DNA from 3 places in the Pseudonocardia sp. D17 genome. Region 1 is predicted to be linked to each of the others. Evidence: riboswitches for the same ligand, from Rfam matches in the RefSeq annotation. Region 1 holds a riboswitch; each other region holds the start of a gene.

The links. A riboswitch is a leader RNA that binds a small molecule or an ion and turns the genes downstream of it on or off. The one in region 1 is predicted to bind S-adenosylmethionine.
Region 2: another riboswitch for S-adenosylmethionine. It lies ahead of PSD17_RS35005 (ABC transporter ATP-binding protein); the one in region 1 lies ahead of PSD17_RS18660 (ABC transporter substrate-binding protein).
Region 3: another riboswitch for S-adenosylmethionine. It lies ahead of thrC (threonine synthase); the one in region 1 lies ahead of PSD17_RS18660 (ABC transporter substrate-binding protein).

What each region holds. Positions count from the first base shown of each region.
Region 1 covers NZ_BPRG01000113.1:105,149-114,810, forward strand. Annotated here, with positions in the region: gene PSD17_RS18625 (TIGR03557 family F420-dependent LLM class oxidoreductase) at 1-588, opposite strand, end outside; gene PSD17_RS18630 (GAF and ANTAR domain-containing protein) at 637-1,500, opposite strand; gene PSD17_RS18635 (ANTAR domain-containing protein) at 1,504-1,929, shown strand; gene PSD17_RS18640 (hypothetical protein) at 2,018-2,200, shown strand; gene PSD17_RS18645 (LLM class flavin-dependent oxidoreductase) at 2,267-3,361, opposite strand; gene PSD17_RS18650 (ABC transporter permease) at 3,411-4,325, opposite strand; gene PSD17_RS18655 (ABC transporter permease) at 4,322-5,272, opposite strand; gene PSD17_RS18660 (ABC transporter substrate-binding protein) at 5,375-6,985, opposite strand; SAM riboswitch class I at 7,327-7,421, opposite strand; gene PSD17_RS18665 (hypothetical protein) at 7,682-8,056, opposite strand; gene PSD17_RS18670 (HemK2/MTQ2 family protein methyltransferase) at 8,470-9,117, shown strand; gene PSD17_RS18675 (CDGSH iron-sulfur domain-containing protein) at 9,110-9,334, shown strand; gene PSD17_RS18680 (iron-containing redox enzyme family protein) at 9,331-9,662, shown strand, end outside.
Region 2 covers NZ_BPRG01000257.1:52,548-62,209, reverse strand. Annotated here, with positions in the region: gene PSD17_RS35035 (amino acid ABC transporter ATP-binding protein) at 1-630, shown strand, start outside; gene PSD17_RS35030 (ABC transporter substrate-binding protein) at 697-1,758, shown strand; gene PSD17_RS35025 (GNAT family N-acetyltransferase) at 1,810-2,538, shown strand; gene PSD17_RS35020 (DUF1684 domain-containing protein) at 2,587-3,399, opposite strand; gene PSD17_RS35015 (hypothetical protein) at 3,396-3,803, opposite strand; gene PSD17_RS35010 (LLM class flavin-dependent oxidoreductase) at 3,851-5,068, opposite strand; gene PSD17_RS35005 (ABC transporter ATP-binding protein) at 5,065-6,741, opposite strand; SAM riboswitch class I at 6,986-7,078, opposite strand; gene PSD17_RS35000 (MarR family winged helix-turn-helix transcriptional regulator) at 7,206-7,670, opposite strand; gene PSD17_RS34995 (alpha/beta hydrolase) at 7,786-8,739, shown strand; gene PSD17_RS34990 (fumarylacetoacetate hydrolase family protein) at 8,842-9,662, opposite strand, start outside.
Region 3 covers NZ_BPRG01000234.1:67,989-77,650, forward strand. Annotated here, with positions in the region: gene PSD17_RS32050 (Fpg/Nei family DNA glycosylase) at 1-101, opposite strand, end outside; gene PSD17_RS32055 (ABC transporter ATP-binding protein) at 165-983, shown strand; gene PSD17_RS32060 (NHL domain-containing thioredoxin family protein) at 1,048-2,853, shown strand; gene PSD17_RS32065 (alpha/beta fold hydrolase) at 2,876-3,631, opposite strand; gene rpsT (30S ribosomal protein S20) at 3,837-4,112, shown strand; gene holA (DNA polymerase III subunit delta) at 4,946-5,932, opposite strand; SAM riboswitch class I at 6,062-6,182, shown strand; gene thrC (threonine synthase) at 6,192-7,457, shown strand; partial or broken gene PSD17_RS32085 (DNA internalization-related competence protein ComEC/Rec2) at 7,626-9,662, opposite strand, start outside.

The DNA of each region.
Region 1 (9,662 bases):
CTCGGCCTCGGGCTGCACCGCGACCATCGCGTCGGCGACGGGCGCGTACCGCTGCACCGACTGCGCCCCGGACACCGCGACGGCGAGCGGCACGCCGCCGTCGGGCAGGTCCCACAGCTTCGCGGAGTCGACCCGGAAGTGCCGGCCCTGCGTGGTCACGTACCCGCCGCCGAGCAGGTCCCGGATGATCGCGACGGCCTCGTCGAGCATCTCCTGGCGCACGTCCGCCGTGGGCCACCCGCGGCCGACCACGTGCTCGTTGAGGTTCTCCCCCGCCCCGAGCCCGAGCGCGAACCGGCCGCCGGACAGCAGCCCGACGGTCGCGGCCTTCTGCGCGACGACCGCCGGGTGGTACCGCATGATCGGGCAGGTCACGTACGTCATGAAGGGGACGTGCTCGGTGGCCGTGGCGACGGCGCCGAGCACGCTCCATGCGTAGGGGGCGTGGCCCATCTCGTCGAGCCACGGGAAGTAGTGGTCGCTCATCACCTCGAAGTCGAAGCCCGCACGCTCGGCCGCGACCGCGTCGGCGACGAGCTCGCGCGGACCGCGCTGTTCGGTCATGAGGGTGTAGCCGAACGACGTCATGGCGTCCGCCTACCCCGCCTCCGCTCGGCTATCCGCGTCCGCCGAGGTCTATCCGCTCCCGCGGTCCGGCCCGGGCAGCCGGCCGGTGGCCAGCAGTTCGGCGCGGCGCAGCAGGTCGAACGCGGTCACGGCGTCGGTCCGCCGGGCCGCCATCACGTACCCGACGGCACGCTCGATCACGACGCGGTAGTCGAGGGCGTACTGCAGCTGGCGGACGAGCTCGCCGGTGTGCCGGGCCGCCAGCGCGGAGCGCAGGCTCATCTGCAGCACCTGGGCGTAGCGGGTCAGCGCGGCGTGCTCGGAGTCGTCCCAGCGGTGCGGGCGGTCCAGGTAGACGTCGAGCGAGCCGACGACGACACCGCCGAGGCGGACCGGCACGCCGAGGACCGCGCGCACCCCGTGCCCGACGAGCACGTCCCGGCTCGCGGGCCGGCGCTGCTCGGCGGCGAGGTCGTCGGTCGCGACCGGCCTGCCGTCGACGAAGGTGTCGACGCAGGGCCCCTGCCCGGTCTCGCTCTGCACCTCCTCCAGGACGCGGCCCGGCCCGTCGGTCGCGGCCGCGTAGCGCAGCGTGTCCTGCTCGTCGGCGACCATCAGCCCGGCACCGGAGGTCCCGAAGAGGTCGACGGCCGCGGTGACGATCTCCCCCCGGCCGACCTCCTCGCGCTCCTGCTCGACCTCGGCGCACCCTCGGCCGCGGGAGCACTGTCGGCCGCGGGCGGGCCGCGACCGGCCGGGAGCGCGGTCGAGACCGCCGTCGTCGCGCTCGTGCGCGACGGGGTCCCCGGGGTCGCCTCGGTCAGCGTGACCCGCCGGGTCGGCGCGCGCCCGGCCACGGCCGCGGCGAGCGATCCGCTGGCCGAGCGCGCGGACCGGATCCAGTACGAGGTCGGCGAGAGCCCGTGCCTGCATGCGTTGACGGCCGGCGAGCCCGTGCGGCTCGACCTCGCGGCGACCGACGACCGGCGCTGGCCCGGGTTCCGCAGCCGGATGCGCGCCGAGACCGCGATCCGGTCCGTCCTGAGCCATCCGTTGCCCGACGTCGTCCCCGCGAGCCTGAACGTCTACCTGGCCACGCCGCCCCCCGGGGACGACGTCGTCGCCGCGGCTGCGGTCGCCGCGGGCCTCGTGCTGGCGGCCGCCGCGGCCCGGGACCGCGCCGACCAGCTGAGGGAGGCGTTGGACAGCAGCCGGACCATCGGCGCGGCGATCGGAATCCTGATGGTCCGCGACGGCGTGACGCGTGACGCGGCGTTCGCCGCGCTGCGTGAGGCCAGTCAGCTGCGCAACCGCAAGCTGCGCGACCTGGCCGCGGAGATCGTCGCGAGCCGAACCGGTTGACCGATCGAGGGAACCCGGAGGACTTCCATCGTGCTACGATATTTATATGTCGTGACACGACATTTCCGTGTCGAGGCGAGGAGGAACCATGTGGGAGGACGTCGCCGTCGCGCTGGCGTGCACCGGGTTCGTGATCGCGTTCGCGGTCGTCGCGCTCGAGCTGTGGACCATGGGGCGGCTCGGCGAGCTCACCGGCCGGGGCGGCACCCGTCCGGCGGACTTCGCGCCGCACCCGGAGCACGCCCCGGAGCGGTCGAGGCCGGTGCCCTGACCGCTTCGGCCACGGCCGCCCCGGCCGTCCCGGCGACACGCACGCCTCCGGGGGCCGGGGCTCCGGTCAGGCGGTGAAGCCCTTCGCCCGGCCGGAATCGTGCGGGCCCCACAGGGTCGTCGTCACCTCGCGCCGCACCAGCGGGGCGACCTCCTCGGCGAATCGGGTCAGCACCTCCTGCTGCTGCGCGTAGGGCAGCGTCGGGTTGACCGACACCGACTGCACGTCGTGCCGGAACGACTTGTGGTAGTCGACGATCTTCTCCGCCACCCGCTCCGGCGTCCCGACCAGCGCCGGCCCGTGCGCGACGGCCTCCTCGATCGTCGCGAACGACGTCACCTTGCCCGGCCGGTCGTCGCCGGCGTGCGCGGCGCGCATCTTCGCGGCGAACCCCTCGTAGATCGGCCGGTACTGCGCGACGGCCTCGGCGTCGGTGTCGGCGAGGAACAGCCCGCCCGAGCCGGAGCCGACGTAGCCGACGGCCGGGTCGTGCCCGTTGGCCACCAGCTGCTCGCGGTAGCGCTCGATCAGCACCAGGTAGTTCTCCCTGGGCTGCAACGCGTTCGCCGAGAAGATCGGATCGCCCCACCTCGCGGCGAGGTCGACCGCGACGGTGGACGTCGCCGACCCGTGCCAGATCCGGAACGGGCCGTCGAACGGGCGAGGGTGCGTCGTCACCGAGTCGAGGTCCGCGTGGTGGGTGCCCTTCCACGACACCCCTTCCTCGCGCAGCAGCCGGCGCAGCAGCTCGTAGTTCTCGGTGAGGTACTCGTACTGCTTGGCGAGCTCCAGCCCGAAGAGCGGGAAGTGCTTGTCCTCGTTGCCCTTCCCGATCACGATCTCGAGCCTGCCGCCGGAGAGCTGGTCGATGGTCGAGTAGTCCTCCGCGACGCGGACCGGGTCGAGCAGCGAGAGCACCGTCACCCCGGTCGAGAGCAGGATCCGGCTCGTGGCCTGGGCCAGCGCGCCGAGCAGCACCGTGGGTGCGGACGAGACGAACTCCCCCGCGTGCCGCTCACCGACGGCGTACGAGTCGAACCCCAGACGCTCCGCCAGCACCGCGGTCTCCACGACCCGGCGCAGCCGCTCGTGGACCGAGACGATCTCCCCGGTCACCGGGTGCGGTGTGTGCGGGACGATGTCGAGAACCTGGAACCTCATTGAACCCCTTCTCCGGTGTGGCCGGGGCGGCGGTCGACGAGCCGTGCGCTCATCGGGCCCGCGCCCACTCCCCGTCGAGCGCCCGGGAGATCCGGTTGACCGACAGCACGGTGGCGGCGATCGTCAGGCCCGGCAGCGCGCACAGCCACCACGACGTCGCCAGGTAGTTGCGACCCTCGGCGATCAGCGAGCCCCACTCCGGCGCGGGCGGCGGCGCGCCGTAGCCGAGGAACGACAGCGAGGAGATGGCGAGGATCGCCAGCCCGAACTCCAGCACGGCGAGCACCAGCACCGGGCCGGCCGCGTTGGGCAGCACGTGCCGCGCGAGCGTCACGTGCCGGCGGGTGCCGATCGCCCTGGCCGCCTCGACGTAGGTCGACTGCCGGATGCGCAGGGTCTCCGCCCGCATCACCCTGGCGAAGCTCGCGACGCTGGCCACCCCCACCGCGATCGCCACCTTCACCGTGCCGTAGCCGAGCGCGGTGATCAGCGCGAGCGAGAGCAGGATCGCCGGGATCGACAGCAGCACGTCGACGACGCGCATGAGCGCCTCGTCGACCCAGCGGCCGACGAAGCCCGCGAGCAGGCCGATCAGCCCGCCGACGACGAGCGCCACCGCGACGGCGATCAGCGTCGCCTGCAGCGACAGCGACGCGCCGTGCACGACGCGTGTGTAGAGGTCGCGGCCCAGGTAGTCGGTCCCGAACACGTGCGCGCCGCTGGGCGGGCGCAGTTTGTCGGCGACGACCCCGACGTTCGGGTCGCCCGGCGCCAGCACGCCCGGCGCGAACGCGGCGAGCAGCACCAGCGCCACGACGACCACCGCAGCGAGGAGCCCCGGTCTGCGGCCGAGGAAGCGCAGCAACCGTCGGCGCCGCTCCTTGCGCGACAACGGCTCGGACCGGGCCACGCCCGCGGGCGCGGCGGCCTCCGTCGAGTCCGGCCTGATCAGCAGCTCGGTCATGCGGTCGCCGGCACCCCCCTCGTGATCCTCGGGTCGAGCACCGGGTACACCAGGTCGACCAGCAGGTTGACGCCCACGAACACCACCGCGGAGAACAGCACGATCCCCTGGACCATCGGGATGTCCTGGACGCCGACGGCCTGCACCATGAGCCGGCCCAGTCCCGGCCGGGTGAAGACGGTCTCCACCACGACCGTCCCGGCGAGCAGGTTGCCGGCCACGTAGCCGAGCACCGTCAGCGCCGGGATGACGGCGTTGGGCAGCGCGTGGCGCAGGTGGATCGCGCCGCGCCCGACGCCCTTCGCCCGTGCGGTCTGGACGTACGCCTCGTCGAGCGCGGTCTGCAGGCTCTTCGCGAGCACCTGCGCGACCAGCGCGCCCGTCGGCAGGCCGAGCGTCACCGACGGCAGGACCAGCGACCGGAAGCCGGTCGACCCCACCGACGGCAGCAGGTGCAGGTCGAACGCGAAGATCTGCACCAGCATCAGCCCGACCCAGAACACCGGCAGGGAGACCGCCAGCGACGGGAGCGCCATGAGGCCCTGGCGCAGCCAGCGGAACCGTGTGTAGGTCGCGACGACCGCCACCACGGTGCCCAGCACGACGGCGACGAGCAGGCCGCCGAGCGCGATCTGCAGCGTGGGTGGCAACGCCGCCAGGACGGCGCTCCGCACGTCCTCGCCGGTCTGGATGGACGTGCCCAGGTTCCCGTGCAGCGCCTCCCACAGCCGGTTGCCGTACTGCACGACCACCGGCTGGTCGAAGCCGTAGCGCGCCTTGAGCGCCTCGATCGCGGCGGGCGAGAGCGGCTCGCCGTCGAGCCCGCCGCTCGCCATCGTCGTGACCGGGTCGCCGGGCAACAGGTACAGCACGGCGAAGCTGACGGTGTAGGCGGCCCACAGCACCGCGACCGCGGTGACGATGCGCCGCACCAGGTACCGGGTCACGACGGGGTCACCCGCTCGGTCGGCACGGTCACGACGTTCCCCCTATCACGACTTCCCCCGGGTCACTTCCCCCGCGCACGACGAGCTCCGTTCCTCGAACCGTCAGGCCGAATTCCACGCGTCGTGCAGCTGGATGCGCGACGACGCGTCGAACGTGACGCCGTGCACGGTCGGCCCCACCGCCAGCACCGTCGTCAGCTCGACGACCGGCACGTAGAAGCCCTGCGTGAGCAACAGCTGCTGGGCCTGGCCGACGAGCCGGGTGCGCTCGGCCGGGTCCGGCTCGCCCGCCTGGGCCACCAGCACCGGCTCGAGCGGGCTCTGCGGAATCCGGTAGAAGTTGGAGCCGGCGACCGAGAACTGGCTGCGCAGCAGGTCGGGATCGGCCCGGGTCAGGTTGCCCCACAGTGCGGTGAAGTCGCCCGCGGCCTGCTGGCTCGCCAGCTGCGCGACCGGGACCTGCTGGATCCGGATGTCGATGCCGACGGCCTTGGCCTGCTGCTGGATCAGCTCCAGCGCCGGCTGGTTGGTCCCGGCGACCGGGGCGTAGGTGACCGGGATCGTGAGCTCCTGGCCGTCCTTGGCGCGGATGCCGTCGGGCCCGGGGACCCAGCCGGCCGCGTCGAGGACGGACCGCGCCTTGGCCGCGTCGAAGACGACGAGCGCCGACTCGTCGGCGTAGGACGGCGTCGTCGAGGCCAGCACGCTGGTCGCCGCCCTGGTCTGCGACGGGAAGACCCCGCCCACGATGTCCTGGCGGTTGATCGCCAACGACAGAGCCTGTCGCACAGCGGGATCGGCGACGACGGGCTTGCTGAGGTTGAACCCGATGCCGAACACGATTCCCGGGTTGGAGCGGGCGAGCAGCTGGTCGCCGGCACCCGTCAGGGGCGCCTCGTCCTGCTGCCCGATGCTGCCGATCGCGTCGACCTCACCGGACTGCAGCGAGCCGGTCCGGACACCGGACTCCGGCACGATCGTGAACCGCAGGGTGTCGAGGTACGCCTCGCCCGGGTGGGCGAACAGCGACGAGCCCCAGTCGTAGCCCGGCCGCTTGGCGAGCGTGATCGACGCGTTCTTGACATAGCTCTGCAGCGTGAACGGACCCGAGCCGATCACACCGGCGCAGCGGTCGTCGTCGGACCTGGCGACCGAGGCCGGCGACAGGATCCCGAGGCTGTGGGTCGAGGTTGCCTGCAGGAACTGGACGTTCGGCTGGGTGAAGCTCACGGTGAGCTGCGTCGGGCTCTGCACCGTCGTCCCCGCGTACCCGGCGAGGTAGCCCTTCGCGAGCGCCGCGCGGACCCCGAGCGACGGGATGCGGTCGAAGTTGGCCTTCACCGCCGCGGCGTCGAGCGGGGTGCCGTCGGAGAACGTGACCCCGGTCCGCAGGGTGAAGGTGAAGCTCCTGGCGTCCGGGGAGGTCTGCCACGCCGTGGCCAGCCACGGCTTCAGTTCTCCGGTCCTCGGGTCCTGGTCGGTCAGCGAGTCGACCAGCTGACGCACGGAGTAGATCGTGTCGTTGCTCGCGACCTGCTGGGGGTCGACACAGCCCGCGTCGCTGCCGACGGCGAAGGTGAGCGTGCCGCCGGCCCGCGGCGGACCCGCGTCGGCCTCCGTTCCCGAGCTCCCCCCGCCGCAGGCGGCCAGCACCAGTGCGGCGGCGGCGAGGAGGGCCGGGAACATCGCTGCCCGGCGCGATCGTGCGGTCATCGGTGGTTCCTTCTTCGGGAGGGAGCGTCCCCGTCGGCGGGTGGGCCGGACGGGGCCGGTCGTGGTCGGCGGTCGGACGGGTTCGGGGTCAGGACGGCGCGTGGCCGGTGTGGTTCGCCGAGGCCCACGGGCGGGTGCAGGCCGAGGTTGTCGCGCAGGGTCGAGCCCGTGTACTCGCTGCGCATCCTGCGCCGTCGAGGGCGACGGCGAGACGGAGGTGGGCCATGAGGTGACCTCTCGTGCACGAGCGTGGACGGGCCAGGGTCGTCAGACCCGACAGACCGCTCCGGCCGTGCGCTTGAGGTCGACGTGCAACCGCCGCACTCCCAGGAACATCGCATCCTCCATCGCTCCCGGCTTTAGCACCCGCACCCGCTCGGGCGGGGGGTTGCTGCGGCGTCGTCGAGCCAGGTCTCTCGGCCGCTCTGGATGGTGTGTCCCCGGAGGAACTTCTGCACTCTACGTACATGGACGCGGGCGGCGTCAATCCTCCGGGCGACGATGTGACACACACGGACCGAAACGCGGTGTCGACGGGATCGACCTGTCCGAACACCGCGGCCCCGATCCCATTCCGCAGGACGATTCGGGATGCGGTCGCCGATGCGCCGGACATTCGGCTCGGGACGCGACGGCCCCGTCGGCGGCCGGGCGCCTGCCCGGCCGCCGGCGTCGCGGCGCCCGCCGCGGGCGGGATCAGGGTCGTGTGGGCTCGCCGGGCACGGCCGGGGTGCTCGGCGCGCCGGCCGGGCCGGTGGGCCGCGGCGGCTGCAGCGCCGGCGCGCGCCGCAACGCCGCGCGGGCGATCGCGAGCTCGTGCGCGACCTCCGCCGCGATCAGCTCGACGTGCAGCGCACCCGCGTCCGGGTCACCGAGCAGCGCCCGGTTGCGTTCCAGGAGCGACTCGAGGCCGTCGAGCAGCCGGGCGGCGATGTGCGCGCGGCGCCGCTCCCGTGGCGAGGGCTCCGCGGAGATCGAGCGGGCAGGTGCGGGCAGGGTGTGGATGGGCGGGGTGTGAGTGGGCGGGGTGTGAGTGGGCGGGGTGTGAGTGGGCACGGCGTCGACGGACATGGCGTTGCTCCGATGTCGGGAGGGGTGACCGGGGGGGCGGGCGGGGTCACCGACAGAGCGCGGCCTCCGTGCGTCCGAAGTCGACGTGACGACGCCGCGACAACGCCGGCCGGGTGCCGTCCATGACGTCCTCCATCGACCCCGGCGGGAGCACCCGCACCCGCACGGGGCGGGGGGTTGCTGCGGCGTCGTCGAGCCGGGTCTCTCGGCCGCTCTGGATGGGTCTGCTGCCACTGTAGGCAGCGAGGCCCGCGGGGTGTCAATACCGGAGTGTCGATACGGAGCCGCCGGCGACGGGATGCAGCGGCGGCCGACGGGGAACAGGCTTAAGCGCCGCCGAGCCGGGTATGGACCGATATGCCTGCCGTCGTCCACGGGTCCGCGCGGACCCCCGTCCGCACCGAGGACCGCACGTGATCCTTCTCTGTCCTCCCGGGGTGTACAAGGCCCAGTCCGACACCCACCTGCTCGCCGGCCGCGTCGCCCAGCTCGCACACGGGCGGCACGTCCTCGACCTCGGCACCGGAACCGGGGCGCTCGCGCTCACCGGCGCGCGGGCCGGGGCGCAGTCCGTGACCGCCGTCGACCTCTCCCGACGCTGCGTCGCCACCACGCGGCTGAACTTCCTGCTGCACCGCACACCCGTCCGGGTCCACCGCGGCGACCTGTACGAGCCGGTGCGCGGCCGCCGGTTCGGGCTGATCGTCGCCAACCCGCCGTACGTGCCGTCGGAGACCTCGGTCCTGCCCCGGCACACCCGCGGCCGCAGCTGGGACGCGGGCCCGACCGGGCGCGCGATCCTCGACCGGATCTGCGACGGCGCGCCCGAGCACCTCGAGGACGACGGCACGCTGCTGCTGGTGCACTCCGCGGTGTGCGGCCCCGAGCGCACGCTCGAGCGGCTCGCCGCCGCCGGGCTGGCGGCCGACGTCGTCGACCGCGCGCGCATCCCGTTCGGGCCGGTGATGCGCTCGCGTGCCCAGCTGCTCGAGCGCAGCGGTCTCATCGAGCCGGGCGCACACCTCGAGGAGCTGGTCGTCGTCGAGGCCCGTCGTGGTTGAGCACCGGCTCGGGCGGCCGGAGCCGACCCGCATCGTGCTGACCGAGGAGGGCCCGGCTCTGGTCAGCGGCCCGGTCGAGCTGGAGCTGCCCGACGGGTCGCGGGTGCGCTCGGACCGCGCCGTCACCGCCGTGTGCCATTGCCGCCGCAGCAAGCGCTACCCGATCTGCGACGCGAGCCACCGGCGCAAGGTGCGACAGGAAGGACGTGAGGCATGACCGGGACGCTGGACCGCCCCCGTACCGCGGCGCCCGAGCTGCCCACGCCGCGCGGACCGCTGTCCGGGGCCGTCGTCGCCGCGTTGCGCGGCGATCCGGTCCCCGCCGTCGACACCGCGGACGCCGACCCCTACGGCGACGACCTGCAGCTCGCGCTGCACTGCTGCTACGAGCTGCACTACCGGGGGTTCGCCGGCGTCGACGACGACCGCGAGTGGGACCCGGCGGTCCTCGGCCTGCGCCGGGAGCTGGAGCAGGTCTTCCTCGCGGCGCTGCGGGCCGACGTCGAACCGGGCGACGACGTCGCCGCCGAGGTGGAGTCGTTGCT
Region 2 (9,662 bases), on a different contig from region 1:
ACGCTGCTGCGGTCGATCAACCACCTCGAGAAGCTCGACCACGGCTACGTCAGCGTCAACGGCGAGCTCGTCGGTGTGCGGCGGCACGGCGAACGGCTCAAGGAGCTCAGCGAGCGCGCGATCCTGCGCCAGCGCGGCGGGATCGGCTTCGTCTTCCAGAACTTCAACCTGTTCCCGCACCTCACTGCCGCGGAGAACGTCGCCGCGGCCCCCGTCGCGACCCGCCGGGCCACGCGGTCCGAGTCGCGCGCGCGGGCCGCCGAGCTGCTCGCCCGCGTGGGCCTCGGCGACAAGGCCGACGCCTACCCGCGCCAGCTGTCCGGCGGCCAGCAGCAGCGGGTCGCGATCGCCCGGGCGCTGGCCCTGCGCCCCGGCGTGATCCTCTTCGACGAACCGACCTCCGCGCTCGATCCCGAGCTGGTCGGGGAGGTTCTCGGCGTCATCGAGGACCTCGCCAGCACGGGCACGACCCTGATCGTGGTCACCCACGAGATCGGGTTCGCCCGCAAGGTCGCCGACCTGGTCGTCTTCCTCGACGACGGCGTCGTCGTCGAGCAGGGCACCCCCGCCGAGGTCATCGACCACCCCCGACACCCCCGCACCCGCGAGTTCCTCGCCAAGGTGCTCTGAGCGAACCACCAGGAGACCAGCACCGTGTCCAGCCCCAGACAGACAACCGCCGTCCGCCGTTCCCCCGTGAGCGGCGACGGTCGCGATAGCGACTATCGCCGCTCACGAGGTCCTGGGGGCTCCGGTCCCCGGTGGGCACGCATCGCCGCGGCGGGCGTCGCCACCGTCGTGCTCGGGGCCACCGCGGCCGCGTGCGGCGGCAGCGCGCCCGCGGCGACGGGCAGGACGGAAGGCACCACGAGCGTCACCATCGGCGCGCTGTCCAACGGCGCCGCCAAGGAGACCGCGCTGCAGGTCCCCGTCGTCGAGTCGATCCGCAACGAGGTGCCCAGGTCGGTCCTCGACAGTGGCACGCTCGTCATCGGCTCTGGCAGCCTGCCGACCGGGTCGCCGCCCCTCGGGTTCGTAGGGACCGACCAGAAGACGTTGACCGGCTCCGAGCCCGACCTCGGCAGGCTCGTCGCCGCCGTGCTCGGCCTCGAACCCCGGATCGACAACGCGACCTGGGCGAACCTGTTCGTCGGTATCGACAGCGGGCGCACCGACGTCGGCTTCTCCAACATCACCGACACCGAGCAGCGCAAGGAGAAGTACGACTTCGCCTGCTACCGCCAGGACAACCTCGGGTTCGAGACCCTCGCGAGCAGCCCGTGGAACTTCGACGGCACCGCGGCGAGCCTCGCCGGCAGGACGGTCTCCGTCGGCAAGGGCACCAACCAGGAGAAGATCCTGCTGCAGTGGCAGAGCGAGCTGCAGGCGCAGGGCAAGACCCTCGACGTCAAGTACTTCCCGGACATCAACAGCACCTACCTGGCGCTTTCCTCGGGCAAGATCGACGCCTACTTCCTGCCCAACCCGAGCGTCGCCTACCACGTCACCCAGACCGCGGGCACCCCGACGCCGACACGCAGCGCGGGCAAGTACTCCGGAGCGGGCGCCTCCCTCCAGGGCCTGATCTGCGCGACGACGAAGAAGGGTAACGGCCTGGCCAAGCCCGTCGCCGACGCGATCAACCACCTCATCCAGAATGGCCAGTACGCGGCCTGGCTCGACACCTGGAACCTGGCGAACGAGGCAGTCCCGACCGCCCAGATCAACCCTCCGGGCCTGCCGCTCAGCAACTCCTGACGGCACGCGCGCGACGCCGCGCCGCCCCGCACGACGCACGGAAGGAGCGGGATGACCATCCCGTCCGAGGTCCGGCCCGAGTCCGCGTCCGACGCCGACGCGGAGCGGGTGCTCGACAACCCCGCCCACGCCTCCCTGTCCGGGCCGCACCGGCGGTTCGCCCAGGTGCACGGCCAGGCGCTGCGCTACCACCCCGACGTCTCGGTGTTCACCGCGCTGCCGAGCGCGGCGGAGCCGTCGGCCTGGGCGGACCTCGCGGTGCTCGCCGGGCCGGGCGCGACGTTCGCGCTGTCGGCGCAGGACCCGGCCGCGGTCCCCGCCGGCTGGGAGGTGCTGGACTCCGGGCGCGGCGTGCAGCTCGTCGACGACGGCCTGCGGACCGCTCCCGACGAGGAGGCGGTCCGGCTCGGCGCCGCCGACGTCCCGGAGATGATGGCGCTGGTCGCGCTCACCGAGCCGGGGCCGTTCGCGGTGCGGACCGTCGAGCTCGGTACCTACCTGGGCATCCGGCGCGAGGGCGCGCTCGTCGCGATGGCGGGCGAGCGGCTGCACCCGCCGGGCTGGACCGAGATCAGCGCCGTGTGCACCCATCCCGACTTCCGCGGGCAGGGCCTCGCCACCCGGCTCGTCCGGGCCGTCGGCCACGGCATCCGGGAGCGCGGCGAGACACCGATGATGCACGCGGCGGCCTCGAACACCAACGCGATCCGGCTGTACCTCTCGATCGGGTTCCGGCTGCGCCGGGAGACGACGTTCATGGCCGTCCGCACCCCCGCATGACCTCTCGTGAGTGCCGACGGTCGCCAGGGCGACCATCGGCACTCACGGTCAGGCCGCGAGGTCGGGGCGGGGCGGGTTCTTCTCCCCCGCCTCGACGGGCACCGTGATCACGTTGCCTGCGGGCGGCAGCGGGCAGGTCGCGTGCGCGGTGAAGGCGCACGGCAGGTTGGTCACCCGGTTGAGGTCGATCGTCACCGTGCCGTCGCGAGCCGGGTCCGCCACGAGCACGTGGCGGCCGCCGCCGTAGGTGCTCGTCCCGGACGTGGCGTCGCGGAAGTGCAGGTTCAGGCCGCCGTCGAAGCCTCGGAGAGCGGCGAGCCGCTGCGGCACGCCGTCGACGTCGAACACGACCTCGCCCACGGTCTCGAAGCGGTGCGTGAGCCCCTCGACGACGGCGCCGACCGTGATCGGCCGCGGCGCGTCGTAGGGCTCGAAGCGTCCCGGCCGCACCCACCGTTCCTCGACCGGGAACGTCGGCACGCCCGTGAACGCCGTGCGCGTCACGGCCTGCGGGTCGCGTACCCGCAGCGCGTAGGAGTCGGTGCGGCGGATGACCTCCACCTTGCGCTCGCCCAGCCCGACCAGGACGCCGGGCAGCCCGTCGACCGGTTCGACGCGCACGGTGCCCGTCACGTGCGCGTCGTCGACCGTCACGTCGGCGCCCTCGGGCACGGTGATCTCGACGCCGCCGTCGCCGGTCGCCCGCCACGTCCCGGGCAGGTCGGGGAACGCCGCGGGCGTCGCGTCGAGCCAGTACAGGCCGGTGAGGCTGAGCCAGCCGTGCGGCGTCGCCAGCAGCTCCTCGCGGGCGTCGTGCCAGGCCTGCCAGTCGGCCGCGAGCCTGTTCTCCGTGGTGGTCATGCGGGTGTCCTCCGGTGGTGCTCGGCCGCGGGCGCGGCGGGTCGGGTGAGGGGGCGCAGGCCGAGGTGCTCGCGCAGGGTCGTGCCCGAGTACTCGGTGCGCCGGCTGCCGCGGTCCGGGAGTTCCGCGACCGCGGTGTCGACGAACGCGTCGCGGCCGCCCGGGATCTGGTCCGGGACGAGGACGGACCCGTCGCAGGCACCCTCCTGGACGGCGCGGTCGATCTCGGTCGCGGCGGGGTCGCGCCGGTCCTGCGCGACGGCGCGCCGGCCGTACCTCGGCCGGCGTACCCCGACGGCCTCGTCCGCCGCCTCGGCGTGGGCGTCGCCGAGTACGGTCGCCGCGACCGGCAGCACGACCAGGTCGTCGGGCCGGCGGCGGTGGCGCGCGACGCGTCCCTTCACGTTCTCAGAGAACTCGCGGCGGGCCGCGAAGCTTCCCGGCCGGCGGGTCACCGCAGCGCCCCGGCCGCTGCCGAGGCGGCGGAGCGACGCGCCCACTCGGCCGCGAGCAGCTCGTGGCTCGCGACCCGGTCGGCGTGGTCGGTGGTGATCGTCGTGACGAGCAGCTCGTCGGCCCCGGTGGCGCGGACCAGGGTCTGCAGGCCGTCGGCGACCCGCGCGGCCGAGCCCACGAACTGGGTGCGCACACGGTCGGCGACGGCCGCGCGCTCCTCGGCCGTCCACTCCCGGGCCAACGCCTCGGCGGGCGTCCGGTAGGGCCGGGCGCCGCGCCCGGTGCGGATGCCGAGCACCCACTCGCCGTAGGGGGCGGCGAGCTCGCGGGCCCGGTCGTCGGTCTCGGCGACGACGACGTCGGCCGACACCATGACGTGCGGGCGGTCGAGCCGGTCCGACGGCCGGAACGCGGCGCGGTAGGCCTCGACCGTCTCGATCGCGGTGTGCGGCACGATGTGGTAGCTCGCCGCGAACGGCAGGCCGAGGGCTCCGGCCGCCTCCGCGCTGGCGCCCGGGCTCGACCCGAGGACCCAGACGTCGACGTCGACCCCCTCCGCCGGCAGCACGTGCAGCGGCGTCCCGGTCGCGTCGCGCGCGGTGCCGTCCAGGTAGGACAGGATCGCGGCCACCTCGCGCCGGTAGTCCTGCGGCGGCGAGTCCGTGCTGATGCCGAGCAGCTCGGCGAGCGTCACGAACGCCGTCAGGTCGGCGAGGTACCTGCCCGGCTGCGGGACGAGCAGGCCGTCGACGACGCGCTCGGGTGCCGGCTCCCGCGTCGGCGCGGCCCCGGTGCGACCGGCGGCGTGCATCGCGAGGATCTTCTGCAGGTCGAACCGGCCGAGCCCGATGTCGACGCGCCCCGGGTGCAGGGCCGCGACGGTCCCGAACTGTTCCGCGACCTGCAACGGGGCCGTGTGCGGCAGCTGCACCGCCCCCGAACCGACGCGGATCGTGCGCGTCGCGGCGGCGAGCAGGGCGACCAGTACGGGGGTCGACGACGACGCGACGCCCGTGGCGAGGTGGTGCTCGGCGACCCAGTAGCGCAGGTACCCGGCGCGCTCGGCGGCCTGCGCCAGCTCGACGGTGTGCCGCAGCGCGTCGGTGGCGGTGCCTCCGGCCGGGACCGGGGAGAGGTCGAGCACCGACAGTGGGACCGGCCCGCAGGAGGACGGCCCGGAGGACGACGGCCCGGAGGACGACGGCGCGCTCATGAGGCTGCGTGAACCTTTCGCGAACGGCTGCCGGCGACGGCCGCCAGCAGCTCACGGGTGTAGTCCTCGCGCGGCGAGGCGAAGAGCTCCTCGGTGGAGGCGAGCTCGAGCAGCGCCCCGTCGCGCATCACGCCGACGCGGTGGGCGATCCGGCGCACGACGGCGAGGTCGTGGGAGATGAACAGGTACGCGAGGCCCTGCCCGGCCTGCAGCTCGGCCAGCAGGTCGAGCACCTGCGCCTGGACGGAGACGTCGAGCGCGGAGACCGGCTCGTCGCAGACGACGAGGTCGGGACGCAGCGCGAGCGCCCGCGCGATCGCGACCCGCTGCCGCTGCCCGCCGGAGAGCTCGACGGGCCGGCGCGCCAGCACCGACGCCGGGAGCGCGACCCGGTCCACCAGCTCCGCGACGCGCTCGCGGCGCTCGGCCGGCGTGCCGACCCTGAAGGCGCGCAGCGGCTCCTCGACCACGTCGGCGATCGTGAAGCGCGGGTCCAGCGACGCGTACGGGTTCTGGTACACCAGCTGCGCCCGGCGCCGCAGCTCCCGCCACGCGGCACCGCGGACCGTGGTGACATCGGTGCCGTCGAACTCGACGGTGCCCGAGGTCGGATCGGCCAGCCGGAGCACGAGCCGCGCGGTGGTCGACTTCCCCGATCCGGACTCCCCGACCAGCCCGAGGGTCTCGCCGCGACGGATCTCGAAGCTCACCCCGTCGACAGCGCGGTGCACCGCCCGGCGGCCGGCCGAGCGCGGCAGCGGGAAGTCCTTGACCAGGTCGCGGACCACGAGCAGCGGTGTCTCGTCGGGCGCCCCCGACACCGCAGGGGTCGCGACCACGGGCCGGGCCGGCGCGCGGGCCGCGGCGGTCGCGCTCGCGAGGCCGGGTGCCGCGGCGAGCAGCCTGCGCGTGTAGGGGTCGGTCGGCCCGGCGAGGATCTGCTCGGTCGGCCCCTGCTCGACGAGCCGCCCACCGGACATGACCGCGATCCGGTCGGCCCGGTCGGCCGCGACACCCAGGTCGTGGGTGACGAGCAGGACCGCGGTGCCGGACTCGCGCGTCAGCTCCTCGAGGTGGTCGAGGATGCGCCGCTGGACGGTGGCGTCGAGCGCGCTCGTGGGCTCGTCGGCGATGAGCAGCGCGGGGCCCGCGGCGATCGCGATGGCGATCAGCACCCGCTGGCGCATGCCGCCCGACAGCTCGTGCGGGTACTGCCGGGCCCGCACGCCGGGGTCCGGCAGGCCGGCCCTGGCGAGCAGCTCCTCGGCCGCCACCGGGGCGCTGCGCCGCGTGGCCAGGCCGTGCACCCGCAGCGCCTCGGCGACCTGCGGCCCGATGCGGCGCACCGGGTTGAGCGACACCGTCGGGTCCTGCGGGACGAGCCCGGCGACCCGGCCCCGGACCGTGCGCATCGCCTTCTCCGAGCGGCCCAGCACCTCCTCGCCCGCGAGCCGCACGCTGCCGGCACCGACCGTGGCGTTGGCGTGCAGCAGGCCGACGACGGCGTGGGCCAGCGTCGACTTGCCCGACCCCGACTCCCCGACCAGCGCGAGCACCTCGCCCGGCGCCACGTCGAGCGACACCCCGCGGAGTGCGGGCAGCGAGGCGCCGGCCGCCCGGTAGGAGACCTCGAGATCCCGGACCCGCAGCAGCGGGTCGGTGGACCCGTTCACGCGCGCACCTCCGTCGCGGTCCGAGGGGCGCGCGGTGGCCGGATCAGGGCGGTCGGGTGCATCGATGTCGGGTCCTTCGGGCGAGCCCGGGTGGAGCGTGCCCGGCGCGGCGGGACCGGCGGGGAGCGGACGAGCCCGGGACGTGGGCAGGGCGGACGAGCCGGTCAGCCCCGACAGCTCGCGCTCGTCACCCGCAGCAGGTCGACGTGGAGCCGGTAGGCCCCCCGGTAGGTGCTCACGACCGCCTCCATCGTTCCCGGCATGAGCACCCTCGCCCGGTCACGGGGGGTTGCTGCGGCGTCGTCGAGCCAGGTCTCTCGGCCGCTCTGGATGGTTCCGACGGTCGCCCGTCGTCGTCCGACAGTACGAACCCGATCCCCACCGGTGTCAATCCGGACATCTGCTCCCACCATGCGGGACGACACCGGTACGCCCCGAGCCAGCGCGGATGCACCCGGCCCGGGTCATCCGGTGGCGGGGCTCACACGCTCGGCGGTGAACGCGTGCACCGACCGGGTCAACGTCCGCAGCCGCTTCCGCAGGTCCTCGCGCTCGGCCGCGGACAGGCCGAAGGCCGTACCCATCTGCGTCGGGACCGCGGCGGCCCGGGACCGCAGCGCCTCCCCCTCGGCGGTGAGTACGACGTCGACACCGCGCTCGTCGTCGGTGCGGCGGTGGCGCTCGACCAGCCCCAGCGCCGCGAGCCGCTTGAGCAGCGGCGTGACGGTGCCGTAGTCGAGCTCGAGAGCAGCGCCGACCTCCTTGACCGAGCAGCGGCCCCTGTCCCACAACAGCAGCATCACGAGGTACTGCGGATAGGTCAGCCCCAGCTCCTCGAGCAGCGGCCGGTAGGTGGCCGTCACCGCACGCGAGGCCGCGTAGATCGCGAAGCACAACTGGTCGTCGAGGAGCAGGGACTCGTCACTCACGTGTCCCACAGTAGCACGCGCCACATTAACTTGTGCACAAGTTAGTTGGGCAATAGCTTTCTCGCTGTGAGGCCGCGGCCGACGTCGCGGACACATCGAGCGATCGGAGCAGACGATGAGCGAGAACCCGGTACTGGAGCCCGCCGCACAGGCGTTCGTGGACGCCACGGCGACGCCGCCGTTCCTCTACCAGCTCGACCCGGCCGACGGCCGCAAGGCGGTCGACGACGTCCAGTCCGGCGACACCCCCAAGCCCCCGGTCGACGAGGAGTGGGTGTCCGTCGACGGTGGCCCGACCGGTCCGGTGGACGTGCGGATCGTCCGACCGCAGGGATCGACGGGCGCGCTGCCGACCCTGCTCTACATGCATGGGGGCGGCTGGGTCTTCGGCAACGCGCACACCCACGACCGGCTCGTCCGCGAGCTCGCGGTCGGCGCCGGGGTCGCGGTGGTGTTCGTCGAGTACACGCCCTCGCCGGAGGCGCGCTACCCCGTCGCGATCGAACAGGGTTACCGCACGGCGCAGTGGATCGGCACCGACGGCGCGGCGCACGGGCTCGACGGCACCCGGCTCGCCGTGGCCGGAGACTCGGTGGGCGGCAACATGACCGCCGCGCTGACGTTGCTGGCCAAGGAGCGCGGCGACGTCCGGTTCGCCGCCCAGCTGCTCTTCTACCCGGTCACCGACGCGAACTTCGACACCGGCTCCTACGAGCGGTACGACACCGGTTACTTCCTGCACCGCGAGGGCATGCGCTGGTTCTGGGACCAGTACACGACCGACCCGGCCGAGCGTGCGCAGATCACCGCGTCACCGCTGCGGGCGACGACCGAGCAGCTGGCCGGCCTGCCGCCCGCGCTGGTACTCACCGACGAGGCCGACGTGCTGCGCGACGAGGGCGAGGCGTACGCGAACAAGCTGCGCGCCGCGGGCGTCCCGGTCACCGCCATCCGCTACCTCGGGATGGTGCACGACTTCATGATGGTCGACGCGCTGCGCGACTCCGGTGCCGCGCAAGCCGCGATCGACCAGGCGGTCCGGACCCTGCGGGCCGCCCTGCACGGCTGATCCCGCCGGCTCGCGACCGGCATGGCGCACGGCTGATCCCGCCGGCCCCGCGACCGGCACGGCGCGTCGGTCGCGGGGCGGCACGGAGGCCTCACGCAGGCCTCACGCAGGCCGTTGCCGCAGCGGCAGCACCGTCGCCCCCGCCCGCACGACGTGCTGGATCGAGCCCAGTCCCTCGACGGACAGCTCGACCTCGTCGCCCGGGACGAGCCAGGGGTAGCGGTCGCCGCCGTGCACCCGGGAGAGCTCGAGGATGCAGCCGGTGCCGACGGTGCCCGACCCCAGCACGTCACCCGGGACGAGCCGGGTGCCGCGCGAGGCGTAGGCGATCATCTCCTCGAACGACCAGTACAGGTCGGCCAGCGTCCCGGCGCTGTACCCGACACCGTTGACGCTCGCCCGCATGGCCCGGTCGAACCCGTGGCCGCGCCGGTACGGCTCCAGCTCGTCGGGCGTGACGAGCCAGGGCCCCAGCGTCGTCGCCGAGTCCTTGCCCTTGGCCGGGCCCAGTCCCACCGCCATCTCGTGCGCCTGCAGGTCGCGCGCGCTCCAGTCGCACAGGATCGTCACCCCGGCGACGTGGCTCCACGCCTGCTCGACCGGGATGTCCGAGCCGTCCCGCCCGATGACGACGGCGACCTCGAGCTCGTAGTCGAACGCCGCGCTGCCCGGCGGGACCGCGACGGGCGTGCCGGTCCCGACCACCGCCCGCGGGTTGGTGAAGTAGAAGGCCGGGGCGTCGTACCAGGCGGGGGCCAGGCTCGACCCGACCGCTTCGAGCGAGGTCACGGCGTGGTTCTCGAACGCCATGAAGTCACGGATCGACGGCGGGACCGGGATCGGTGCGTGCAGCACGACCGCGGCCTCGTCGAGGACCTCGGCCGGCGCGGCGAGGACGTCGCGCCCCTCGGCGGTGAGGTCCG
Region 3 (9,662 bases), on a different contig from region 1:
CGGCAGACCCACTCGTCGGTGTCGTCGACCGCGACGATGCGGCGGTCCAGGGCGTGTTCCAGGACCCGGCGGGCGGACTCGACCTCGGGGAGCTCCGGCACGTGATCAGTGTCGCGCCGCGGGTGCGGGACCGCGCGGCGGAGCCGTGGCTAGCGTGAGATCCCGTGATCGCCTCGACGCCCGCCGACGCGGGTCCCGTACTGCTCGCCCGCGACGTCGATCTCGTCCGCGGCACGGCGCGGCTGCTGGACTCGGTGTCGTTGCGCGTCGAGCGCGGTGAGCACTGGGCCCTGCTCGGCCCCAACGGCGCCGGCAAGTCGACCCTGCTGGGCATCCTCGGCGCGCAGACCCATCCCACCCGCGGCGAGGTGCACGTGCTGGGCCGCCGGCTGGGCCGGGTCGACGTCCGCGAGCTGCGCTCGTACCTCGGGCACGTCAACCCGCGCCACCCGCTGCAGTCCCCGCTCACGCTGCGCCAGGTCGTGCTGACCGGCCTGACCAACACGACCGAGCCCGTCCCCCGCTGGGCCCCGTCCGCGGCCCAGCAGGCGGAGGCCGACCGCCTGATCGCGCTGCTCGGCGTCGGCCACCGGGCCTCGGACCGCTGGCCGACCCTGTCGCAGGGTGAGCGCGGCCGTGCCCTGATCGCCCGCGCGCTCATGCCCGCGCCGCGCCTGCTCCTGCTCGACGAGCCCGCGACCGGCCTGGACCTCGCCGCCCGCGAGCAGCTCCTGACCGCTCTCGACGTGCTGCGCCACGAGCACCCCGCCCTCGCGACGGTGCTGGTCACCCACCACCTCGAGGAGCTCCCGCCCAGCACGACACACGCCTACCTGCTGCGCGACGGCCGCTGCCTCGCCGCGGGCCCGGCGTCCTCCGTACTGACGACGGACCTCGTCTCGGAGTGCTTCGGACACCCGGTACAGATCGTCCAGGAGGACGGCCGGTGGGCGGCGCGAGCCCGCCGGCTGGCACCCCTGTGACCGACCGCCGCCGGGCGGAACACGGGGTGGGGCGGCGGGAGTTGTTCCCGGCGTGACGACCCGGATGCGTGTGCGCGCCCCCGAGCTGCGCGGCCGCCGTTGGCTGGGTACCGGCGGCCGGGACCTGTCGCTGGCCGACCTGCGCGGCAAGATCGTCCTGCTCGACTTCTGGACCTTCTGCTGCGTCAACTGCCTCCACGTCCTCGACGAGCTGCGGCCGCTGGAGGAGCGCTGGTCCGACGTGCTCGTGACCGTCGGGGTGCACTCGCCGAAGTTCGTCCACGAGGGCGACCCCGATGCCGTCGAGGCCGCGGTCGAGCGCTACGGCGTCGGCCACCCGGTGCTCGACGACCCCACCCTGCAGACCTGGGACGCCTACGCCGCACGCGCCTGGCCGACGCTGGTGGTGATCGACCCGACGGGTTACGTCGTCGCACAGCTGTCGGGGGAGGGCCACGCGCACGGGCTCGACGTGCTGATCGGTGAGCTCGTCGCCGAGCACGAGGCCGCGGGCACGCTGCACCGCGGCGACGGCCCCTACATCGCGCCTGCGGAGCCGGAGACGGCGCTGCGCTTCCCCGGCAAGGTGATCGCGCTGCCCGGCGGCTCCTACCTCGTCTCGGACACCGCCCACCACCAGCTCGTCGAGCTCGACGAGGACCTGGTCACCGAGCGCCGCCGGATCGGCGACGGGCGGCGTGGCCTGCGCGACGGCGCCGACCCCGAGTTCTCCGAACCGCAGGGCCTCGTCGCGCTGCCGGCCGACGTGGCCGCGGACGTGGGGTACGACGTCGTCGTCGCGGACAGCGTCAACCATGCCCTGCGGGGGCTGCGACTGTCCTCCGGGGAGGTCCGCACGCTCGCCGGGACGGGCGCCCAGCTGCGCGAGCGGATCGCGGTCGGCGCGACCGCCGAGGAGCTCTCGACCCCGTGGGACGTCGCGTGGTGGGACGGCCGGGTCGTCGTCGCGATGGCGGGCTCGCACCAGCTGTGGTCGTTCGATCCGCGGACCGGGACCACGACCGTCCTCGCCGGCACGACGAACGAGGGTCTGCGCGACGGACCGCTCACCGACGCGTTCTTCGCCCAGCCGTCCGGCCTCGCCGTCGGCACCGACGCCACCCTGTGGGTCGCCGACTCCGAGACCTCGGCGGTGCGCTCGGTCGTCGCGTCCCCCGCGGCGGGCGCGGCGGTCACGACCGCCGTCGGGCTCGGGCTGTTCGACTTCGGGTTCCGCGACGGGTCCGCGCCCGACGAGGCGCTGCTGCAGCACCCGCTCGGCGTCGCCGTGCTGCCCGACGGCTCGGTCGCGATCGCCGACACCTACAACGGCGCGCTGCGCCGCTACGACCCCGCGACCCGCACCGTGTCGACGCTGGCCCGGGACCTCCGCGAGCCCTCCGACGTCCTGGTCGACGGCGACACGCTCGTCGTCGTCGAGTCGGCCGCGCACCGGCTCGTGCGGCTGCCCGTCCCGGCGGGCGCCCGGGTCGACGCCGGAGCACACCGCGTCCACCGGTCCCGCACGGATCTCGCCCCCGGCCCGCTGCGGCTCACGGTCGCCTTCACCCCGCCCACCGGCCAGCACCTCGACGACCGCTTCGGCGATCCGACCTCGCTGACCGTCGGCGCCTCCCCGCCGTCGCTGCTCGTGAGCGGTGCCGGCACCGCACCCGGCCTGGTGCGCTCGGTGGAGCTCGCCGCCGACGTCGCCGAAGGGATGCTGTCGGTCAGCGTCGCCGCCGCGGCGTGCGACGAGGGCGACGGCGTCTTCGCGGCCTGCCACCGCTACCAGCAGGACTGGGGGATCCCGGTCCGGCTCGTCGAGGGGGCGCCCGCGGAGCTCACGCTGGACCTGCGCGCGGTGTGACCCTCGCCCGCCGGGGCGCGCGTCAGAGACCGGACCAGAACCGGGTCAGCGCCGCCGCACCACGGGCCGGGTCCTGCGTCATCCACCAGTGCCCGAGGCCGTCGAGGGTCTCGACCTGCGCGCCCGCCCGCTCCGCCGCCCGCAGCCGCTGTTCCTCGGTGCCGGCGAACGTGTCCTCGGACGGCATGATCGCCAGGCCCGGGCGCTGTGCGGCGGCTGCCAGCCCCGCCCCGAGGTCGGCCATGACCGGCTGCGCGGCCGAGCGGTAGAGCCGCAGGATGCACTCGCCCATCGTGTCGTCGAACCCGGCGGCCACCCGGTCGGCCACCGCCGCGTCCATCCCGCGGGCCGCCAGGCGCCGCGCGCGCTCCGCGACCGGGCTGGCCGCCATCGTCTCGACCGCGCGCTCACCCTCCCCCGGCGTCTGCCAGCACTGCGCGAGCTCGTGCCATACGTACTCCGGGTCGAAGACGCCGACGACGTCGCTCGCCCAGCTGCGCACCAGGTCCGGGCGCGCCATGACGGCGTTGAGCACGTGGCCGCCACCCCAGTCGTGGCCGACCAGGTCGATCTCGGCGCCGCCCGCGGTCAGCTCCTCCAGCTCCCCGACCAGCCAGTCGCGGTACGCCTCGACCGTCGCCGGGAACCCGTCGGGGAGCGGCGCCCCGAACCCCGGTGGGGACAGCCTGACGACCGGCCGCTCGGCACCGAGGTGCGCGACCAGCGGGCCCCAGACGGCTGCGATCTCCGGGTTCCCGTGCACGAGTACTACGGTCATGGGGAAACCGTAGCCAGCGGGAACGACGATCCCGCGGTCGAGACGGTCACCCGACGGGGGCTTTGTCGGGGGTCGACGGGGCCGCTGTTAGCATGGATGACCGAGCGCACGGCGTGCTCGCTCGATCCGGGTCGCACGATCCGCGGTACGGGTCGCAACGCCGGCCCCCGTACACGTTCCAGGCAGGAAGACTCGAGGCAAACGCGTGGCCAACATCAAGTCCCAGATCAAGCGGGTCAAGACCAACGAGAAGCGCCGCCAGCGCAACAAGGCGGTCAAGTCGTCGGTGCGGACCGCCATCCGTCGGTTCCGTGAGGCGGCCGAGGCGGGCGAGACCGAGAAGGCCGTCGAGCTGCAGCGCGCCGCCGCCAAGGCCCTCGACAAGGCCGCCAGCAAGGGTGTGATCCACCGCAACCAGGCCGCCAACCGCAAGTCGGCGATCGCCCGGCGCGCCCACGCCCTCTCCTCCTCGGAGAGCTGAGCGGCTCCGGCGCCCACGCCGGACCCACACCTCGACGGCGCCGTCCGCACTGCGGACGGCGCCGTTGGTGTGTTCGCAGGACGCCCCCGCTCGCACTCCGGCCGCTGGCCGGGCCGAGTCGACCCGGCGAGGCCGTCAGGCGCCGTGGGTCGGGGCTGAGCGGGTCGGGGCTGAGCGGGTCGGGGCTGAGCGGGTCGGGGCTGAGCGGGTCGGGGCTGAGCGCCGGAGCTGGGGGCGGGCCGAGTCCGTGCGAGTCGTGGCCCTGCTGCGAGTCGAGGCCGCGCTCCTGGGCACGGGGAGAGCCTTGCGGTTGCGCGCGAGAACCCGAGCGCAACCTCACCGTCGTCCCTGGCCGATCGGCAGCTCAGGTTCGCGCGAGAACCCGAGCGCAACCCCACTGTCGCCCTCGGCCCGATCGCCAGCACTCAGGTTGCGCGCGACGGCCCGCACGCAACCCCACCGTCCTCCCCCAGGCCCGATCGCCAGCACTCACGTTGCACCGACTCGCCCGCACGTAACCCCACCGCCGCCCCCGGCCCGACGGCAGCACTCAGGTTGCGCCCGACCGTCCGCGCGGAACCTCGCCGTCCTTCCCGGCCCGATCAACAGCACTCAGGTTGCGCACGACGGCCCGCGGGCAACCTCGGCGTCGTCCCCGGCGCAGTGGACAGCGCAGCGGTCGCGCTCGGGGACGGGGCCACGCCTCGGGCGCACGCGGCATTCGTCGGGAGGCTCTGGGATCACGACCGGGCTCCGCACTGTAGCCGGCGGCAGTGCCCGGCGAGGTCCACGACGAGGGACGGGGCGACACCCGACCCGCGAGCAGGTGCGGGTCAGCGGATGTCGCGGGCGTCGATGATGCGACGCACTGCGCGCTCCAGGGCGAACTCCGGGTCGGCGGCCGCGCCCTTGACGTCGGCATTGGCCTCGGCGGCGGCCGCGAACGCGACGGTGAGCCCCTCCGGCCGCCACGACCGCACCTGCCCTTGCGCCTTGCGGATCTTCCACGGTGGCATCCCGAGGGTCCCGGCGAGCCGGTTGGGGTCGCCGCGTCCGGCCGCACCGACCTTCGCCAGGGTGCGGACGGCGTCGGCGAGAGCGTCGGCGACGAGCACCGGCGCGACGCCGAGCACCAGCGCCCACCGCAGCGCCTCCAGCGCGCCCTCGCGGTCGCCGGCCACGACCTTGTCCGCGACGGTGAACCCCGTCGCCTCGGCCCGGCCGCGGTGGTAGCGCCGGACGGCCTTCTCGTCGACGACCCCGCCGGTGTCCGCAACCAGCTGGCCGGCCGCCGATGCCAGCTCCCGCAGCTCCGAACCGACTGCCTCGAGCAGCACGTCGACCGCGTCGCCGGTGATCTTCCCGCCGAGCCGGCGGACCTCGGCCCTGACGAAGTCGGCCCGCTCGGCCGGGCGGGTCAGCCGCTCGCAGCGGGTGACGGCCGCTCCGGCCTTGCGCAGGTCGTCGGCGAAGGACTTGCCACGGGCACCACCCTGGTGCTGCAGGACCAGCACGATCCCGTCGGCGGGCTCGGCGGCGTAGCGAAGTACGGCGGCGACCATGTCCTTGCCCGCCTCCTGCGCCGCGGAGAGGACGACCACGCGCCCCTCGGCGAACAGCGACGGGCTGAGGTGCTCGGCCAGCTCCTGGGCGTCGACCTCGCTGGTGCGCAGCCGCCGGACCTCGGTCTCGGGGTCGGCCGCGCGCGCCCGGACGACGACCTCCTGCACGGCCCGCTCGGCGAGCAGCTCCTCCTCGCCGATGACGAGGTTGACGGGCTCGGGGCGGCCGTCCGAGGCGGCTGGGGTCACGTCCACCATCGTCGCCCACGACGGGCCGCAGCCGTGACCCGCCTCCCACATCACGGACCATGCCTTCGCGAGGACGACGCCGGTGTCGTACGGTAATGGGTGAACGTGACCGCGGTCTGCCGCGGGACAACCGAATATGGCTCATCCAGAGGGGCAGAGGGAACGGCCCGTTGAAGCCCCGGCAACCGGCGTCGCACGACCATCGCGCGTGACGATCACGGTGCCAATTCCGACCCGCACGTCGCGGGGAAGATGAGGAGATCTTCCGATGACCCTTACTGCCGCTGCGCAGACCACCTCCCTCGATCTGGGCCCCGCCCGAGCCCTGTCTTGTCGTGAGTGCGGCCACGAGACCCCGCTGGCCGCGGAGTTCGCCTGTCCCGAGTGTTTCGGGCCCCTCGAGGTGGCCTACGACTTCCCGGCGGTGACCAGGGAGTCGATCCAGGCCGGCCCGCAGTCGATCTGGCGCTATCGCGACCTGCTCCCCGTGCCGTCCGACGTGCAGTCGCACCCGAACACCGAGCCCGGGATGACCCGGCTGATCAAGGCCGACCGGCTGGCCGCCGCGCTGGGTGTGCGGTCGCTCTGGGTCAAGGACGACACCGGCAACCCGACGCACTCGTTCAAGGACCGCGTCGTCGCCGTCGCGCTCGCCGCCGCCCGCGAGCTGGGCTTCACCGTGCTGTGCTGCCCGTCGACCGGGAACCTGGCCAACGCCGTCGCCGCCGCGGCCGCCCGCGCGGGCTGGGACTCCGTCGTGCTGATCCCCTCGTCGCTGGAGAAGGCCAAGGTCCTCACCACCGCGGTCTACGGCGGCACGCTGCTGGCCGTCGACGGCAACTACGACGACGTCAACCGGCTCGCCACCGAGCTCGCCGCCGAGCACGAGGAATGGGCGTTCGTCAACGTCAACGTCCGTCCGTACTACGCGGAGGGCTCGAAGACGCTGGGCTACGAGGTCGCCGAGCAGCTCGGCTGGCGGCTGCCCGAGCAGATCGTCGTCCCGATCGCGTCGGGGTCGCAGCTGACCAAGGTCGACAAGGGGTTCGCCGAGTTCGGCAAGCTCGGCCTGGTGGATGCGACGCCGTACAAGGTGTTCGGCGCCCAGGCCACCGGCTGCTCGCCCGTCGCGAAGGCGTTCGAGGACGGGCACGACGTCGTCCAGCCCGTGCGGCCGGACACGATCGCCCGCTCGCTCGCGATCGGCAACCCCGCCGACGGCCCCTACGTCCTCGACGCGGTCCGCCGCACCGGTGGCGCGATCGGGCACGTGTCCGACGACGAGGTGCGCGACGGCATCCAGCTGCTCGCCCGGACCGAGGGCGTGTTCGCCGAGACCGCGGGCGGTGTCACCGTCGCGACCGCGAAGAAGCTCATCGAGGCCGGCAAGATCGACCCCGACGCCGAGACCGTCCTGCTCATCACCGGTGACGGCCTGAAGACCCTCGACGCCGTCGCCGACCGGGTCGGCCCGACCGCCACGGTCGCGTCGAGCAGCAAGGCCGTCAAGGAGGCCCTCGCCGGGCGCGGCTGATCCCGCCCGCACCGCCCGTCGAGATCGTCGGCGGCGGGCGGGCAACGGGTCGCCACGGGAGACGACGGCCGGGCGCTCCGGCTCGTCCCCCGCGACGACGGCCGTGTCGCCGTCGTGATCGGTGCGGCGGACGACGACGCCCGCGCCACTGAGCACGGCGAGCAGCGGTTCGTTGGGGTGGTGGTAGGTGTTGCCGGCCCCGACCGACACCAGCGCGACGCGCGGCGCGACGGCAGCGAGGAACTCCCGCGACGAGTAGCGCGAGCCGTGGTGCGGCACCTTGAGGACGTCGGCCTGCAGCGGCACGTGCGAGGCGAGCAGATCGGCCTGGGCCGCGAGCTCGACGTCGCCGGTGAGCAGCACCGATCCGGCACGGGTCTGTGCCCGCATCACCAGCGACCCGTCGTTGACGGCGGTACCGTCGTCGGGATCGACGTCGGGCGCCGGGTGCAGCGGTCCGAGCACGTCGATCACCAGCGAGGGCCAGCTCAGCCGCCTGCCGGGGTCGAGAGTGACGACGGTCGTCCCCGCCCGCGCAGCCTGCGCCTGAATCCTGCGCAGCGCTGCCAGAGGCTGCCGTGACGGTCCGACGGCGATGCCCCCGACCGTTCGCCCGCGCAGCGCGCCCGCCATCCCGCCGACGTGGTCGGCGTGCAGGTGGCTGACGATCACGAGATCGAGGACGCGCACCCCGAGGCGGGCGAGGCAGTCGTCGGTCGGGCCGTCGTCGGGACCCGCGTCGACGAGTACCGCGTGCCCCGGTGAGCCGGTCGCCAGCACGAGCGAGTCGCCCTGCCCGACGTCGCACACCACGACGGCCCAGCCGCCCGGCGGCCAGCCGACCGGGACGACCCTCGTCGGCACCAGGACGAGCAGCAGCCCGACGAGAACCGCGAGCAGCAGCGCGCGGACCCGCCGGGAGCGGGTGAGCACGCCGACCACGACGATCACCGCGACGAGCAGCAGCGCGCCCGGCCAGCCCGCCGGCCACGGCACGACACCTCCGGGGATCGCCGCGGCGTGGTCGGCGACGAGCACCAGCCAGCCCACCTCTGGGCTCGCGAGCCAGGCACACACGACCGCCGGCCCGCTGCCGACGACCGAGACGAGCGCGGCGAGCACCCCGAGCACGGTCGCGGGTGCGACGACGGGCGCGGCCAGCAGGTTCGCCACGAGCGAGACGAGGCTGACCGTCCCGCTCAGCCCGGCGACCAGCGGCGCCGTCGCCAGCCCGGCCGCGGCCGGAACCACGATCGACTCGGCGACCCCCGGCGGGACGCCACGGGCCCGCAGCCGCCGGACCCAGCCGGGCGCGACGAGCACGAGCGCCGCGGTCGCCGCGGCCGACAGCGCGAACCCCGGATCGACCGCCAGCCGTGGCGAACCGAGCAGCAGGACCACGACGGTCCCGGCGAGTGCGGGCACGGCCGACCTGCGGCGGCCCAGCGCCAACGCCAGCAGGACGATCCCACCCATCACCGCCGCCCGCAGCACGCTCGGTGACGGCCGCGCGAGGACGACGAACCCGAGCAGCGCGAGTACCGCGCCCACCGCGCACGTCCTGGGCCCGGCACGCAGCAGCCGCAGGAGGAACAGCACCGCCCCCGCGACGACGGCGAGGTTCGCTCCGCTGACGGCGGTCAGGTGGGTGAGCCCCGCGGCGCGGAAGTCGTCGGCCACCTCGGGTGACTGGTCACGGGTGTCGCCCACCGCGAGGCCCGGCCAGAGCCCGGCGGACCGCTCGGGCAGCGTCCGGGACGCGGCGCGCAGACCGTCGCGCAGCCCGCCTGCGGCGGTCTGCCACCACGGCGCGGGGCCGACCTCGGCGGGCGACCCGCGGACGCGCAGCACGGCGATCGTCAGGTCGTGGCGGGCGGCCGGTGCGAGCAGCCCCTCGGCGCGGACCGACTGCCCGGGGAGCAGCACCTCCCAGCCCTCGGCCGGCGCCAGCAGCAGGACCCGGCCCCCGGAGGTCCACACCCCGGCGCCGGCCCGCGCCTGGTCGAGCGAAGCGGTGATCGTGACCTGCGCCGGACCGAACCCACCGCTCACCCGGACCGGGCGTGGATCGTCGGTCAGCGTGACGCGCATGGTGGCGGAGGCGCCGCGCGCGGCGGCGTCGGCGAGCGGATGCGTGGCGACGAGCGCCACGTTCGCGCCGACGACCCCCGCGGCGGCGACCGCGCACCCCAGTGCTGCGACGAC